Regions from separate parts of the Bradyrhizobium sp. TM239 genome, predicted to be linked through region 1. Evidence: predicted binding sites of a transcription regulator. Region 1 holds the regulator's gene; each other region holds the start of a gene.
What was found. Region 1 encodes HrcA, which represses chaperone genes, less so after heat shock. Its sites were predicted from a motif close to GTTAGCACTCNCNNNNNGNGAGTGCTAAC; they were not measured.
Positions count from the first base shown of each region.

Region 1 (4,726 bases):
TGGGCCGATATGGCCAAGGCCGGCGTGAAGCGGATTCAGTCTGCGGATATCGCGAGCGCGTAGAGCTAGACGACTGTCATTCCGGGGCGATGCGAAGCATCGAACCCGGAATGACGCAAAAAAATCAGTTCGGCGCGCCGCTCGATTCATTGTTGTTCGCCGCGGGCGCGGCCTTTGCGCCGCCCTTGGCGACACCGACCAGAGCCGGGCGCAGCACACGCTCGCCGATGGTGTAGCCGGCCTGCATGATCTGCACCACGGTGCCCGACGGCACCGACGCATCGGGCACTTCGTACATCGCCTGGTGGAAGTTCGGATCGAACTTCTGGCCCTGCGGATCGAGCTTCTTCACGCCGTGCTTTTCCAGCGCGTTGAGCAGCGAACGCTCGGTGAGCTCGACGCCCTCGATCAGCGCGGTCAGGCCGGGATCGGCGGCGGCACGGTCCTCAGCCGGGACGGCATCGAGCGCGCGCTGGAGATTGTCGGCGATGTCGAGCACATCGCGGGCAAAGCCGGTGATGCCGTAGAGACGGGCGTCGGCGACCTCCTTGGTGGTGCGTTTGCGCAGATTCTCCATCTCGGCCAGCGTCCGCAGCATGCGGTCGCGCGCCTCGGCGGCTTCCTTCTGCAACGTTTCGACCGAGCCGGGCTCGGGATCGTCGGGCATGATATAGGGTTTCGACACCACGGGCTCGCCAGTCGGCGCGGCCGCGTCTTCGGGTTGCCGGTCTCGATCGGTCATCGGCTCTCTTTTCGAATTCGTCGCAGGGATTTTTCTGGCCCGGATATCGTGCTTCGGGCGCCGAAAATCAAGCGCCCGTGATCGGATCAAACGCCGGTCAGCCTCCCAGCAGGCGACTGACGATGCGGGCGGCGTAGTCCACGGTCGGGATCACGCGGGCATAATTCAGCCGGGTCGGCCCGATCACGCCCAATACGCCGACGATATGGCCGGCGGCATCCCGATAGGGCGAGATGATGGTGGAGGACCCCGACAGCGAAAACAGCTTGTTCTCGCTGCCGATGAAGATGCGCACGCCCTCGGCGGTCTCGGCGCGGCCCAGCAGATCGATCACGCCGCGCTTGGTCTCGAGATCGTCGAACAACAGGCGCACCCGCTCCAGATCCTCCAGCGCATGCAAGTCTTCGAGCAGATTGGCGTGGCCGCGGACGATGAGCTGGCGGTCCTCGTTCTCGCCGCCGGACCAGCTGGCGATGCCGGCGGAAATCACCTTCTGTGCGAGCTGATCGAGCTCGGCGCGGGCCTCTCCAAGTGCCGTCTCCAGCTCGAGCCGGGCCTCGGCCAGGGTGCGGCCGCGGATGCGCGCATTGAGGAAATTGCCGGCCTCGGTGATCGCCGAGGAGGGAACTCCGGGGGGCAGCGACAGCACGCGGTTTTCGACCTGGCCATCCTCCCCGACCAGGATCACCAGCGCCTTTTCCGGTTCCAGACGGACAAATTCGATGTGTTTCAGCCGCGCATTGGATTTCGGCGTCAGCACCACCGCGGCGGCGCGGGTCAGGCCCGAGAGCCGCGTCAGCGCCTGGTCCAGCGCCGCCTCGACCGATTGCGCCTGGCCGACGGTGGCAAGCTGGCTCTGGATCGACTGCCGCTCGGCCTCGTTGAGGTCGCCGACCTGCATCAGGGCATCGACGAAGAACCGCAGGCCGAGTTCCGTCGGCAGCCGGCCGGCGGAGGTGTGCGGGGCGTAGATCAGGCCGAGCTGTTCCAGATCGGCCATGACGTTGCGGACCGAGGCCGGCGACAGCGGCATGGCGATGAGCCGCGAGATATTGCGCGAGCCCACGGGCTCACCGGTCGCGAGATAACTTTCGACAATTTGACGAAAGATGTCGCGAGAACGCTCGTTGAGCTGGGCGAGGCCCGCGCGCGGCGCGATCAGATGGATCGGATCGTGATGGGCCACAGACGGTAACTCCTCTCAGATGCTCATAATTTGTCCATCCCCGAGGGTTCTGACAAGCGTCGCGTTTGCAGGGCGGAAAACCGGGGGTGAAAAAGCCTTGTCCTTTCCCCTTGCCGCATACCCTCACCCCACCTACAAGCACCGCGAATAGCCCTAACCTGCGAGTTTTGGAGGATTTCCCATGCGGCCAAGCCGCCGTGCGCCCGACGAATTGCGCCCCGTGACGCTGGAGCGCGGCGTGGTCAAATATGCGGAAGGCTCCTGCCTGGTGAAATTCGGCGACACCCATGTGCTGGTCACCGCCACGCTGGAAGATCGCCTGCCGCCGTGGCTGAAGGGCCAGGGCCGCGGCTGGGTCACCGCCGAATACGGCATGCTGCCGCGCGCGACCTCCGAACGCACCCGCCGCGAGGCCGCCGCCGGCAAGCAGAGCGGCCGCACCGTCGAGATCCAGCGCCTGATCGGCCGCTCGCTTCGCACCATCGTCGATCTCGAAGCGCTCGGTGAGCGCCAGATCACGGTCGATTGCGACGTGCTCCAGGCCGACGGCGGCACCCGCACGGCCTCGATCACCGGTGCCTGGGTCGCCCTCGCCGATTGCATCAACTGGATGAAGGCGCGCAACATGATCAAGGCCAATGTGATGCGCGACAATGTCGCCGCGATCTCCTGCGGCATCTACAATGGCACACCGGTGCTCGATCTCGACTATGCCGAGGATTCGGAAGCCCAGACCGACGCCAATTTCGTCATGACCGGCGATGGCCGCATCATCGAGGTCCAGGGCACCGCGGAACGCGAGCCGTTCACGCAGGACGAGTTCCTGAAGCTGATCGCCCTAGCGCAAAAAGGCATCGCACGTCTCGTGGACTTGCAGAAACTGGCTGTCGCGTAGTCAATAGGCCCATGCACCGCCGAATCACCGGAAAGCTCGTCATCGCCACCCATAATCCCGGCAAGCTCGCCGAGATGCAGGAGCTTTTGGCGCCGTACGGCATCGAGGCGGTGTCGGCCGGTGAACTGGGCCTGGGCGAGCCGGACGAAACCGGCAACGATTTCCGCAGCAATGCCGCGATCAAGGCGATCGCGGCAGCGCGGGCGACCAAGCTTCCCGCCTTTGCCGACGATTCCGGCATCGTGGTCGACGCACTCGACGGCGCGCCGGGCATCTACAGCGCGCGATGGGCCGGCCCGACCAAGGACTTCAACGCGGCGATGGCGCAGATCGAGCGCCTGCTGCAGGAGCGCGGCGCCACCACGCCCGACAAGCGCAAAGCGCATTTCGTCTCCGCGCTCTGCGTCGCCTGGCCCGACGATCATCTCGAAGAGGTCGAGGCGCGCGTCGACGGCACGCTGGTCTGGCCGCCGCGCGGCACCGCCGGCTTCGGCTATGACCCGATGTTCTTGCCTGACGGCCACAGCCGCACCTTCGGCGAGATGGAAAGCATCGAGAAGCACGGCCTGCCGCCGCTCGGCCTCGGCCTGTCGCATCGCGCCCGCGCCTTCGTGAAACTGGCGGAGATCTGCCTTGAGCCGCGCTAGAGCGTTTTCGAGCGAAGTGGGTACCGGTTCGCGCCAGGAAAACGCGTCAAAACAAGAGTCCGAAGCCTTCGGCGTCTACGTGCACTGGCCGTTCTGCCTGTCGAAATGCCCCTATTGCGACTTCAACAGCCATGTCCGCCATGCCGCGATCGACGAGGCGAGATATGCGGCGGCCTTCGCGCGCGAGATCGAAACAACTGCGCAGCGCTCGCCCGGCCGTGAAGTCACCTCGATCTTTCTCGGCGGCGGCACACCGTCGCTGATGCAGCCCGCAACCGTCGGCGCGGTGCTCGATGCGATCGGCAAGCACTGGACCGTCGCCGGCGATGTCGAGGTGACGCTGGAGGCGAATCCGACCAGCGTCGAAGCCACGCGCTTTGCCGGCTATCGCACCGCCGGCGTCAACCGCGTTTCGCTCGGCGTGCAGGCGCTCGACGACGCCTCGCTCAAAGCTTTGGGACGCCTGCACAGCGCGCGCGAGGCGCTCGATGCGGTCGCGATCGCGCGCCGCTCGTTCGATCGCTATTCGTTCGATCTGATCTACGCCCGCCCCGACCAGACGCCGGCGATGTGGGCCGATGAATTGCGTCTCGCCATTGACGAGGCGGCCGAGCATCTGTCGCTCTATCAATTGACGATCGAGGAAGGCACGCCCTTCTTCGGCCTGCACCAGGCCGGCAAATTGAAGACGCCGGACGAAACGGTGGCGCGCGCGCTCTACGACGTGACGCAGGAGACCTGCGACAAGCTCGGCCTGCCCGCCTACGAGATTTCCAATCACGCGCGGCGCGGCGCCGAGTGCCGGCACAATCTGGTCTATTGGCGCGGCGAGGAATATGCCGGCATCGGCCCCGGCGCGCATGGCCGGCTCGACATCGACGGCATCAGGCACGCCACCGCCACCGAGAAGCGTCCCGAGGCCTGGCTGATGCGGGTCGAGACCAACGGCCATGGAATCGTCACCGACGATCTCCTCAACAGCGAAGAACGCGCCGACGAATTCCTGCTGATGGGATTGCGCCTCGCCGAAGGCATCGACCCCGAGCGCTACAAAGCCCTCTCCGGCCGCCCGCTCGATCCCAAGCGCATCGCGCTGCTGCGCGAGGAGGGTGCGATCACGGTCGACGCAACGGGCCGGCTGCGCGTGACCAGCAGCGGTTTTCCGGTGCTGGATGCGGTGGTCGCGGATTTAGCGGCGTAGCAAAGTCCCGTAGCCCGGATGGAGCGCAGCGCAATCCGGGTTCTATCCGCGCGGT
Region 1 covers NZ_BTIR01000011.1:490,584-495,309, forward strand. Annotated here, with positions in the region: gene pncA (bifunctional nicotinamidase/pyrazinamidase) at 1-63, shown strand, start outside; gene grpE (nucleotide exchange factor GrpE) at 125-742, opposite strand; gene hrcA (heat-inducible transcriptional repressor HrcA) at 840-1,928, opposite strand; gene rph (ribonuclease PH) at 2,110-2,823, shown strand; gene rdgB (RdgB/HAM1 family non-canonical purine NTP pyrophosphatase) at 2,835-3,470, shown strand; gene hemW (radical SAM family heme chaperone HemW) at 3,487-4,671, shown strand.

Region 2 (4,726 bases), on a different contig from region 1:
GCCCTTGTCCGGCAGCGCAGCCATGGCGGCGATCGACGCATCCACCGCCCACGAGCTCTCCGAGGCTCGTACCATGCTCGAAACCTATCGGGCCCAGATCGAGCAGTGCGAGAAGCTGAAGGTCGAGCTCGACCTCATCCATGACGCCATCGACCGCACCAAGCGCGAAATCGCGACGCTGCACGGCAAGAGCTTTGACGGCGGCGAAATGGCCAAGGTCAATGGCGAGCTCGGCGCGGTGGTCGGCGGCACCGAGCAGGCGACCCAGCAGATCCTCGAAGCCGCGGAATCGATCGACCAGGCCGCCAGCGCAATGTCCAAGGTGGACTCGATCGACCAGCAGAAGCGGCTCGCCGACGACATCCAGGAACGCGTCATCTCGATCTTCGAAGCCTGCAACTTCCAGGACCTGACCGGCCAGCGCATCAGCAAGGTCATGACCACGATGAAGTTCATCGAGCAGCACATCAATGCGATGATGGACATCTGGGGCGGCGTCGACGCGATCAAGTCCCACGTCGTGCCGCCGGTCGACAATCGCAGCGAGGACGACAAGCTTCTCAACGGCCCCAAGCTCGCCGGCGACGTCGGCCACGCCTCGCAGGACGACATCGACGCGCTGTTCGACTGAGCGGACGCGACATAGCGAAAAACAAAACGCCGGCGCAAGCCGGCGTTTTTTTTCGTCATTGCGAGCGAAGCGAAGCAATCCAGAGTGCCTCCGCGGAAACAGTCTGGATTGCTTCGTCGCTTCGCTCCTCGCAATGACGAGTGGTTAGAGCCGAACCCTTGTCACGCCCGCGGCGCGCAGCGGACGTAGACCATGTTGCCGTAGCGGGTGGCGGCGTCCTTGTCGATGAAGCGCGTGATCAGGACGCGGCCGTCGAAGGAGATGATTTCGCGGTCCTGCTCGCCGGGGGTCGGACCCGCCGGTCCGATGTAGTTCTTGCCGCTCGGCGAGCCCTTCAGCCGCAGCTCCTGGGGCGTTGCCTGGTCGGCCAGATGCATGATCACGCCGCCGGAGGAGCCGGCGGTGATCACGTAGGGATTTTTGCACTGGGCCCGGGCGGCCGCCTCGGTACGGGCGCGGTCGGCCGGGTTCTGGAACGAGGCGAGACCCCAGCGGCCGACGATCTCGTCGGCGCGAATGGTCGCAGGCATTTCCGGACCAGTACCAGGCTCGGCTTCGGGCGGCGGCGAGGACGACGAGAAGGACGGCAGGCTCATGCCGCCGCCGCAGGCGCCCAGCAGCAGCGCCAGACAAGTGGCGGCGGCCAGATTGGCAACCGTGCGCGCGTGAGCTGAACTGATCATGGCATTCCCCCGAACAAGACCATGGCCGCACCCCTCCTGCAGCCAAGCGCAAAACCGCTGCCGGAGCAATGACGTCCTTTAATACGTCGGCGCCCCGAACAAGTTTCCAGTGCCACCATCCTATATCCGCCTCACCAATCGCTTAACCACCTTTGCTTGACAGGATCGCGGCCAAGCCATATTTCCGGGCCCACTATTAGCACTCGGAAAGCCCGATTGCTAAGCGCGCCGTTCGATCCTCGGGATAGGGGGTGGACGGAAGCGCCGCCCCACCCACTTCCACTCCTTCCGAAGCGAGCCTCCAAAGGGAAACGTCATGGCTAAATCCAAATTTCGTCCGCTGCATGACCGTGTCGTGGTCAAACGTATCGACGCCGAGGAAAAGACCAAGGGCGGCATCATCATTCCGGACACCGCCAAGGAAAAGCCGTCCCAGGGCGAGATCGTCGCCGTCGGCCCCGGCGGCCGTGACGAGGCCGGCAAGCTGATCCCGATCGACCTCAAGGTCGGCGACCGCGTGCTGTTCGGCAAGTGGTCGGGCACCGAGGTCAAGATCGACAACGAAGATCTCCTGATCATGAAGGAGTCGGACATCATGGGCGTTTTGGCCTAAGGCCATCCGCCTGAACGGCCGCTGAATGTCATGCCCGGATCGAAGCGATCCGGGCATCCATCATTCCGACGGGTTCGATCTTCGGATCCCGGAATTGATGCGACGGGCGAGCGGCAGACACATCACCAAACACGAGGGATTGCAGAAATGGCTGCCAAAGACGTCAAGTTTTCCGGAGACGCGCGCGATCGCATGCTGCGCGGCGTCGATATTCTCGCCAACGCCGTCAAGGTGACGCTCGGCCCGAAGGGCCGCAACGTCGTCATCGAGAAGTCGTTCGGCGCACCCCGCATCACCAAGGACGGCGTCACCGTCGCCAAGGAGATCGAGCTCGAGGACAAGTTCGAGAACATGGGCGCCCAGATGGTACGTGAGGTCGCCTCCAAGACCAACGACCTCGCCGGCGACGGCACCACCACCGCGACCGTGCTGGCCCAGGCCATCGTGCGCGAAGGCGCCAAGGCGGTTGCCGCCGGCATGAACCCGATGGACCTCAAGCGCGGCATCGACATCGCGGTCGCTTCCGTCATCAAGGACATCGAGAAGCGGGCCAAGCCCGTCGCCGCCTCCTCCGAGGTCGCCCAGGTCGGCACCATCTCGGCCAACGGCGATGCCGCCATCGGCAAGATGATCGCCCAGGCGATGCAGAAGGTCGGCAACGAAGGCGTCATCACCGTCGAGGAGAACAAGTCGCTCGACACCGAAGTCGACATCGTCGAGGGCATGAAGTTCGACCGCGGCTATCTCAGCCCCTACTTCGTCACCAACCCCGAGAAGATGACCGCCGAGCTCGAGGATGCCTACATCCTCCTGCACGAGAAGAAGCTTTCGGGCCTGCAGGCCATGCTGCCGGTGCTGGAAGCCGTGGTGCAGTCGGGCAAGCCGCTCGTCATCATCGCCGAGGACGTCGAGGGCGAGGCGCTGGCCACCCTGGTCGTCAACCGCCTCCGCGGCGGCCTCAAGGTCGCCGCCGTCAAGGCGCCGGGCTTCGGCGATCGCCGCAAGGCCATGCTCGAAGATCTCGCGATCCTCACCGGCGGCCAGCTCATCTCCGAGGACCTCGGCATGAAGCTCGAGAACGTCACGGTGAAGATGCTCGGCCGCGCCGGCAAGGTCGTGATCGACAAGGAGAACACCACGATCGTCAAGGGCGCCGGCAAGAAGCCGGAGATCGAGGCCCGCGTCGGCCAGATCAAGGCCCAGATCGAGGAAACCACCTCGGACTACGACCGTGAGAAGCTCCAGGAGCGCCTCGCCAAGCTGGCCGGCGGCGTCGCGGTGATCCGCGTCGGCGGTGCCACCGAGATCGAGGTCAAGGAGAAGAAGGACCGCGTCGAGGACGCCCTCAACGCCACCCGCGCCGCGGTGCAGGAAGGCATCGTCCCCGGCGGCGGCGTCACGCTGCTGCGCGCCAAGAAGGCGGTCGGCCGTCTCACCAACGCCAATGCCGACGTCCAGGCCGGCATCAACATCGTGCTGAAGGCGCTCGAGGCTCCGATCCGCCAGATCTCGGAAAACGCCGGCGTGGAAGGCTCGATCGTGGTCGGCAAGATCCTGGAGAACAAGTCCGAGACCTTCGGCTTCGACGCCCAGACCGAGGACTATGTCGACATGATCGAGAAGGGCATCATCGATCCCGCCAAGGTGGTGCGCACCGCGCTCCAGGACGCCTCCTCCGTGGCCGGCCTGCTGGTCACCACCGAGGCCATGGTCGCCGAGACGCCGAAGAAGGAAGCCCCGCCCGCGATGCCCGGCGGCGGCGGCATGGGCGGCTTCTAAGCCTCCGTTCCGTTACAATGTTGCGAAGGCCGCCTCCGGGCGGCCTTCTTTTTTGCCGACCCTGCCCCTCCGCTTTCCGATTCAACCGACGGCCAAAACCCACTACGGTGACGCGCCGATTCGAATTGTTTGGGCATGATCCTCTCGGAAAACCGCTTCACACTTCCGGATCATGCCCGTTGCGCGAGGATTTCATCGATGCGTGCGCTTCTGGTTTGCTCGACAGCCCTTTTGGCAGCTCTGCTTGCAGCTTCTCCGCATCCCGCATCCGCCCAGATGAAGCTGTCGCCGAAGGCCACGACGCCCGGTGGTCCGGAGACACGCTATTTCACCTCGATCGACGGGCTGATGGACGGCAATGCCGACGTGATCCTGAAGGAGACGCGCCAGGGCAAGACGGTGACGGCAGCGGTGCTCGACGTCTGCTATCCCGTCGCAAAGAATTCCGACCGCAAGGACCGCTTCGTCGTCAACCTCCAGGTCGCGGGGCAGACCCTGACGGGCACCACGCAGAGCATCAGCGAGAAGGCGCCCGTCAGCGTCAAGCTGCTGCGCAAGCAGGCCGGGGACACCTTCGAATTCCGCGGCCAGATCAGCATCGGCCAGGTCGTGACCGAAGTGACCTCGCCCGACAATTCCGATCTCAGCGAGAAGGAATTTCAGGACAACCAGACCTCCGACGACGGCATCACGCCGCAGCCGAAGGATTTCACCGACGTCTCGCCGGAGGCGATCGCGGTCAAGGTCAAGCTCGACGCTGCAACCGACTTCCTGAAGAGCCTGAAGGGCCAGGCGGTCGAGGTGACGCTGGCGAGCCTCACGGTCGGCTGCGATGCGCTACGCGCCGGCGAGCAGACCATCAACATGTCGGTCGATCCTGAGCGCGCCGGCGCGCTGCTGGCGAAATTCAAGGCGACGCCGGGCGTCACCGCCGCGGGCTGGACCGCGGGCATGACCGAGATGGACCGCACCATCCGCTTCGCCGCGGCCGACTGGCGCGAGGGCGACAAGATCAGCAAG
Region 2 covers NZ_BTIR01000001.1:534,387-539,112, forward strand. Annotated here, with positions in the region: gene AABA84_RS02655 (protein phosphatase CheZ) at 1-631, shown strand, start outside; gene AABA84_RS02660 (hypothetical protein) at 793-1,314, opposite strand; gene AABA84_RS02665 (co-chaperone GroES) at 1,631-1,927, shown strand; gene groL (chaperonin GroEL) at 2,075-3,706, shown strand; gene AABA84_RS02675 (hypothetical protein) at 3,905-4,726, shown strand, end outside.
Region 2: the regulator HrcA is predicted to act here: its motif matches at 1,510-1,538, upstream of AABA84_RS02665 (co-chaperone GroES).

Region 3 (4,726 bases), on a different contig from region 1:
CCGAGATCTTCCGAGATCGCCTGGCCGCCGGTCAGGATCGCGATGTCCTGCAGCATGGCCTTGCGGCGATCGCCGAAGCCCGGAGCCTTGACGGCCGCGACCTTCAGGCCGCCGCGCAGGCGGTTCACGACCAGGGTCGCGAGGGCTTCGCCTTCGACGTCCTCGGCGACGATGACCAGCGGCTTGCCGGTCTGCACCACGGCCTCGAGCAGCGGCAGCAGCTCGTTCAGCGAGGAGAGCTTCTTCTCGTTGATGAGGATGTAGGCATCGTCCATCTCAACGCGCATCTTGTCGGCGTTGGTGACGAAGTAGGGCGAGATGTAGCCGCGGTCGAACTGCATGCCCTCGACGACGTCGAGCTCGGTCTCGAGCGACTTGGCTTCCTCGACGGTAATGACACCCTCGTTGCCGACCTTCTTCATGGCGTCGGAGAGGAACTTGCCGATTTCGGCATCGCCGTTGGCGGAGATGGTGCCGACCTGGGCGATCTCGTCGTTCGAGGTGACCTTCTTGGAGTTCTTGACGAGGTCCGCCACGACGGCCTCGACCGCGAGGTCGATACCGCGCTTGAGATCCATCGGGTTCATGCCGGCGGCAACCGACTTGGCGCCTTCGCGCACGATCGCCTGGGCCAGCACGGTCGCGGTGGTGGTGCCGTCGCCGGCCGCGTCAGCGGACTTGGAGGCGACTTCGCGCACCATCTGGGCGCCCATGTTCTCGAACTTGTCCTCGAGCTCGATCTCCTTGGCGACGGTGACGCCGTCCTTGGTGATGCGGGGAGCGCCGAACGACTTGTCGAGCACGACGTTGCGGCCCTTCGGACCGAGCGTGACCTTCACCGCGTTGGCGAGGATGTCGACGCCGCGCAGCATCTTGTCGCGCGCTTCAACCGAGAATTTGACTTCTTTGGCTGCCATCTGGAATTTTCCTTGAAATGTGTGACTGGAGGGAGAGAGGGGCTGTTAGGCCGCCTTCTTCTTGGAAGCGGGGACGTCGAGGACGCCCATGATGTCGCTTTCCTTCATGATCAAGAGATCGACGCTGTCGATCTTGACTTCGGTGCCGGACCACTTGCCGAACAGCACGCGGTCGCCAACCTTGAGGTCGATCGGGATCAGCTTGCCGGCTTCGTCGCGGCCACCGGGGCCGACGGCGACGACTTCGCCCTGCGAGGGCTTTTCCTTGGCAGTGTCGGGAATGATGATGCCGCCAGCGGTCTTCTCTTCTGCGTCGATGCGCTTGACCACGACGCGGTCGTGAAGCGGACGGAATTTCATGCAGTCCTCCTAAGCAATTGCTCGGGTTGAAGATTTCAGATTGTTAGCAGTCGCCGCCAGCGAGTGCCAGGCGGGCTAAGCTGAGATAAGGCAGGATTTTTGCGGGGGCAAGGGCTTCTAGCAGAAAAATAAGCACTCGAAAGCGCCGTCTGCCAGAATCTCACTCCCATCGTTAACCCGAGCGCAGACCCGTATTAGCACGGAGCGTTCTCTGCTGCTAACGCATTGAATTTCAACAGCTTGTTAAACTTTTGGGCTTGAGATGGGTTGTCAGTTTGCGTCACATTTCACTCATGTGAGCGCATCTCCATCGGGTGGCTCGTGAGCTGCGTACCCGGAAAGCCACCCCCTGAATGCGCTCCTGCAAAGGAGGTTGGCATGGTCTCGCGGGTTGGGGTTGTTTCCGACGACTTCCGGAAACAGGTGTTGGGTTACGGGCTGACGACGGCGGAAATTCTCTACCGGATGCCGGATCATCCCTCGCTGCTCCAGACCTATGTCTGGCAGAACTACGACATGTTTCCGAAATTTCCGGCGCTGAAGGATTTCCTGGCGTTCTGGCAGGAAAAGCTCGACGGTCCCCTCCATTCAGTCACCGTCGCGCACTCCAAGCTGATCAAGCCGGCCGAGTTGCGCGCCGTGGATGGCGTGTTCCGGCTGCATTGAATCGGCGATCAGGCACCGCTGCCGCAATAGCGCTTCCACATCGCGCGATAGGCGTCGTCGACCGCTCGCCCGTATGAGACGGGGTTGCTGGCGGCCGCGGCCCGGATCTTGTCGGGCAGTTCGCGGCGCAACCTGTCGAGCTCGCTGATCGCAGAACCTCGGCTCGTTGCGATCTCGATATACGCCTCATGGCTGTCCGTCACCCAGTCCGGCAGGCCAAGTGCGGTGAGAATAGAGCCGGCAGCACGGCTGGGCAGGCTGTTGCCGAGTTTCGCCACCACCGGCACGCCCATCTGCAAGGCTTCCCATGTGCTGACGCCGCCATTCTGCGGGAACGGGTCGAGGCAGATATCGACGCGATTGAACGATGCCAGATGTTCGCTTCGCAAGGTGGCACCGAGCAGATCGACGCGTTCGGCCGGCAATCCGCAAGCCTCGAACCGCGCCAGCAGATTCTCGCGGACCAGCTGGTCGTCCAGCGCGACATCCTTGACCAGCAGTCGCGACCCCGGCACCCGCTCGAGAATCCTGGACCAGACTTGCGCAGCCTCGTCCGAAATCTTGCTGATGCGGTTGAAGACGCCGAAGGTGACGAAGCCGTTCGAGATCGCCGGCGTTGGGGCCCGCGGAATCTCGGTCGGCAGCGACGCCAGCGTCACGAAGCACGGCAGGTCGACGACGGTCTCCGCAAACAGATGCCGAACCTCGAAGGGAATCGCGACCGGGTCCGAGATCAGATAATCGATCGTCGGCAGCCCGGTGCCAGTGCCGTGGCCCCAGCCATGCACCTGGATCGGCGCCGGCTTGCGCGCAAACACGCCGAGCCGGTTCCCTTTGGTATGGCCGGACAGATCGATCAGGATGTCGATGCCGTCGGCGCGGATCTCGGCGGCGAGGCGATCTTCGGTCCATTGCGAGGCGTCGCGCCAGCGATCGGCGATCCCCTGAAATTCGCTGGTCGTCGCATCCACTTTCGACGAACAGGCGTAGCACACGACCTCGAACTGTGCCCGGTCATGGTGTTGGAGGACCGGCTTGAAAATCAACGCGGCCGAATGCGCGTTGAAATCCGACGAGACATAGCCGAGCACCAGACGACGGTCCGGATCGCGGCTGTTGTCATGCGGTTCCGCCGCGCCTGAAGCGATTTTCGCGCCGACACGGTCCCACCACACCTGCCGCGCCTGCTGATGCCGTTCGACGGTGGCGTCCCCCGCAAAATCGAGCGTGAATATCTTGTTGGAGATCGCGCTCTGGAGGTCAGGCTGGATGTCGAGGGCTCTGTCGAAACTGGCGAGGGCTTCGTCGACGCGGCCAAGTCCGGCGAGGCAAAGACCCAGCACCAGGTGAGCTTGAATGGAATCGGGATCGATCGCGAGCGCCTGCTCGCAATCGAGCGATGCCTGGGCAATCTGCTGGATCTGGAGCAGGACACTGGCCCGCGCGAGCCACCCATTCGCGTCCTCGGGGGCCAGCGCAATTGCCTGATTGCCGTCTGCCAGCGCTTCGTCAAATCGCTGGAGTTCCCGTAAAGCAGTGGCGCGGTTCGCCAGCGCCGAGGCATAGTCAGGCTTGATCGACAGCGCGCGGTTCAAGCTTGCAATGGCCTCGTCATAATTGCGCTGACGGCACAGCGCCCAACCCCGGCCGTTGTGGGCTTCGGCAAGGCTTGCGTTGAGTGCGATCGCCTTGTCGTAGCTGTGGAGCGCCTCCTCGTGAAGATCGAGGGCTACGCTCGCGTTACCGAGATTGGAGAGGGTTGCGGCGTGGTTGGGCCGCAAGGCGAGGGCCTTTCGATAGCTCGCGCAGGCCTCGTCGTGACGCCGCAGCCCGTTGAGCGCGATGCCCAGACTCATATGAGCATCGGCAGATCGCGGATCCAAGGCGACCGCTCGGCTCAGCAGGATTTCGGCTTGCTGAAAGTTCTTGGCATCGGACTCCAAAGCGCCGAGCATGTGCAGCGCCATGAATTGGTTGGGCGCGAACTGCAGGACTTGACGATAGGCAGCCTGGGCCTCGGGGAGAAGCCCCATCTTGTGCAGCTGCAGCGCGTGCCCGAGCAACGGCAGCACTTCGGCTTTTTGCCGTTTCTGAAGCCGGGCATTCTGAAATGCACGCTGACCTACGCTGTTGCCCATGAATTCATTCCCCCAGAATCTCTCTTCGAGATTAATTCAGCGAGAGAACGAATACGAGACGATGGCCGCTCGCCACGACAGCTTGGGACAAGCTACGACCGACTGGGTGATCGAGCTGCCGGCCTTGCGCCCGGCAATTGCCGCCCGATCCAGGACTGGATAATCTGCCCTCGGGTTGTCCCCGTCCGGCGGGTGCGGCTCAGATCAGGGAGGCAGACAATGGCCAAGCAAAAGGCATCGAGACCCGCAACGAAGACCGCGGTGAAGAAGCGGAGCGGCGCCAAGCCGGCGGCGCGATCCTCGGCACGCAAGGCGGTGAAGGCAAAGGCCCGCACTGCCGTGCCGAAGAAGCCCGCACGCCCCAGGCAGCGCATCGCGATCAGCCATCACCGCGAGGAAGACTTCAAGGCCGATGGCCTGCGCGCTTACGCGAAATACCGCGACCTCGGCATCGCCGCCGCAAGCCACGGCCTCGCGCAAGCGCACGTGATCCGGCTGCAAGGTCCTTGCGATCCGGCCGAGGTGTCAAAACTGCATTTTCACGACGTCGATTTCCAGATGGTCTACGTGCTCAAGGGCTGGGTGAAGACCTATATGGACGGGCAGGGCGAGACGCTGATGAAAGAAGGCAGCGCCTGGACCCAG
Region 3 covers NZ_BTIR01000002.1:348,265-352,990, reverse strand. Annotated here, with positions in the region: gene groL (chaperonin GroEL) at 1-917, opposite strand, end outside; gene AABA84_RS05975 (co-chaperone GroES) at 963-1,277, opposite strand; gene AABA84_RS05970 (usg protein) at 1,656-1,943, shown strand; gene AABA84_RS05965 (O-linked N-acetylglucosamine transferase, SPINDLY family protein) at 1,952-4,081, opposite strand; gene AABA84_RS05960 (cupin domain-containing protein) at 4,301-4,726, shown strand, end outside.
Region 3: the regulator HrcA is predicted to act here: its motif matches at 1,320-1,348, upstream of AABA84_RS05975 (co-chaperone GroES).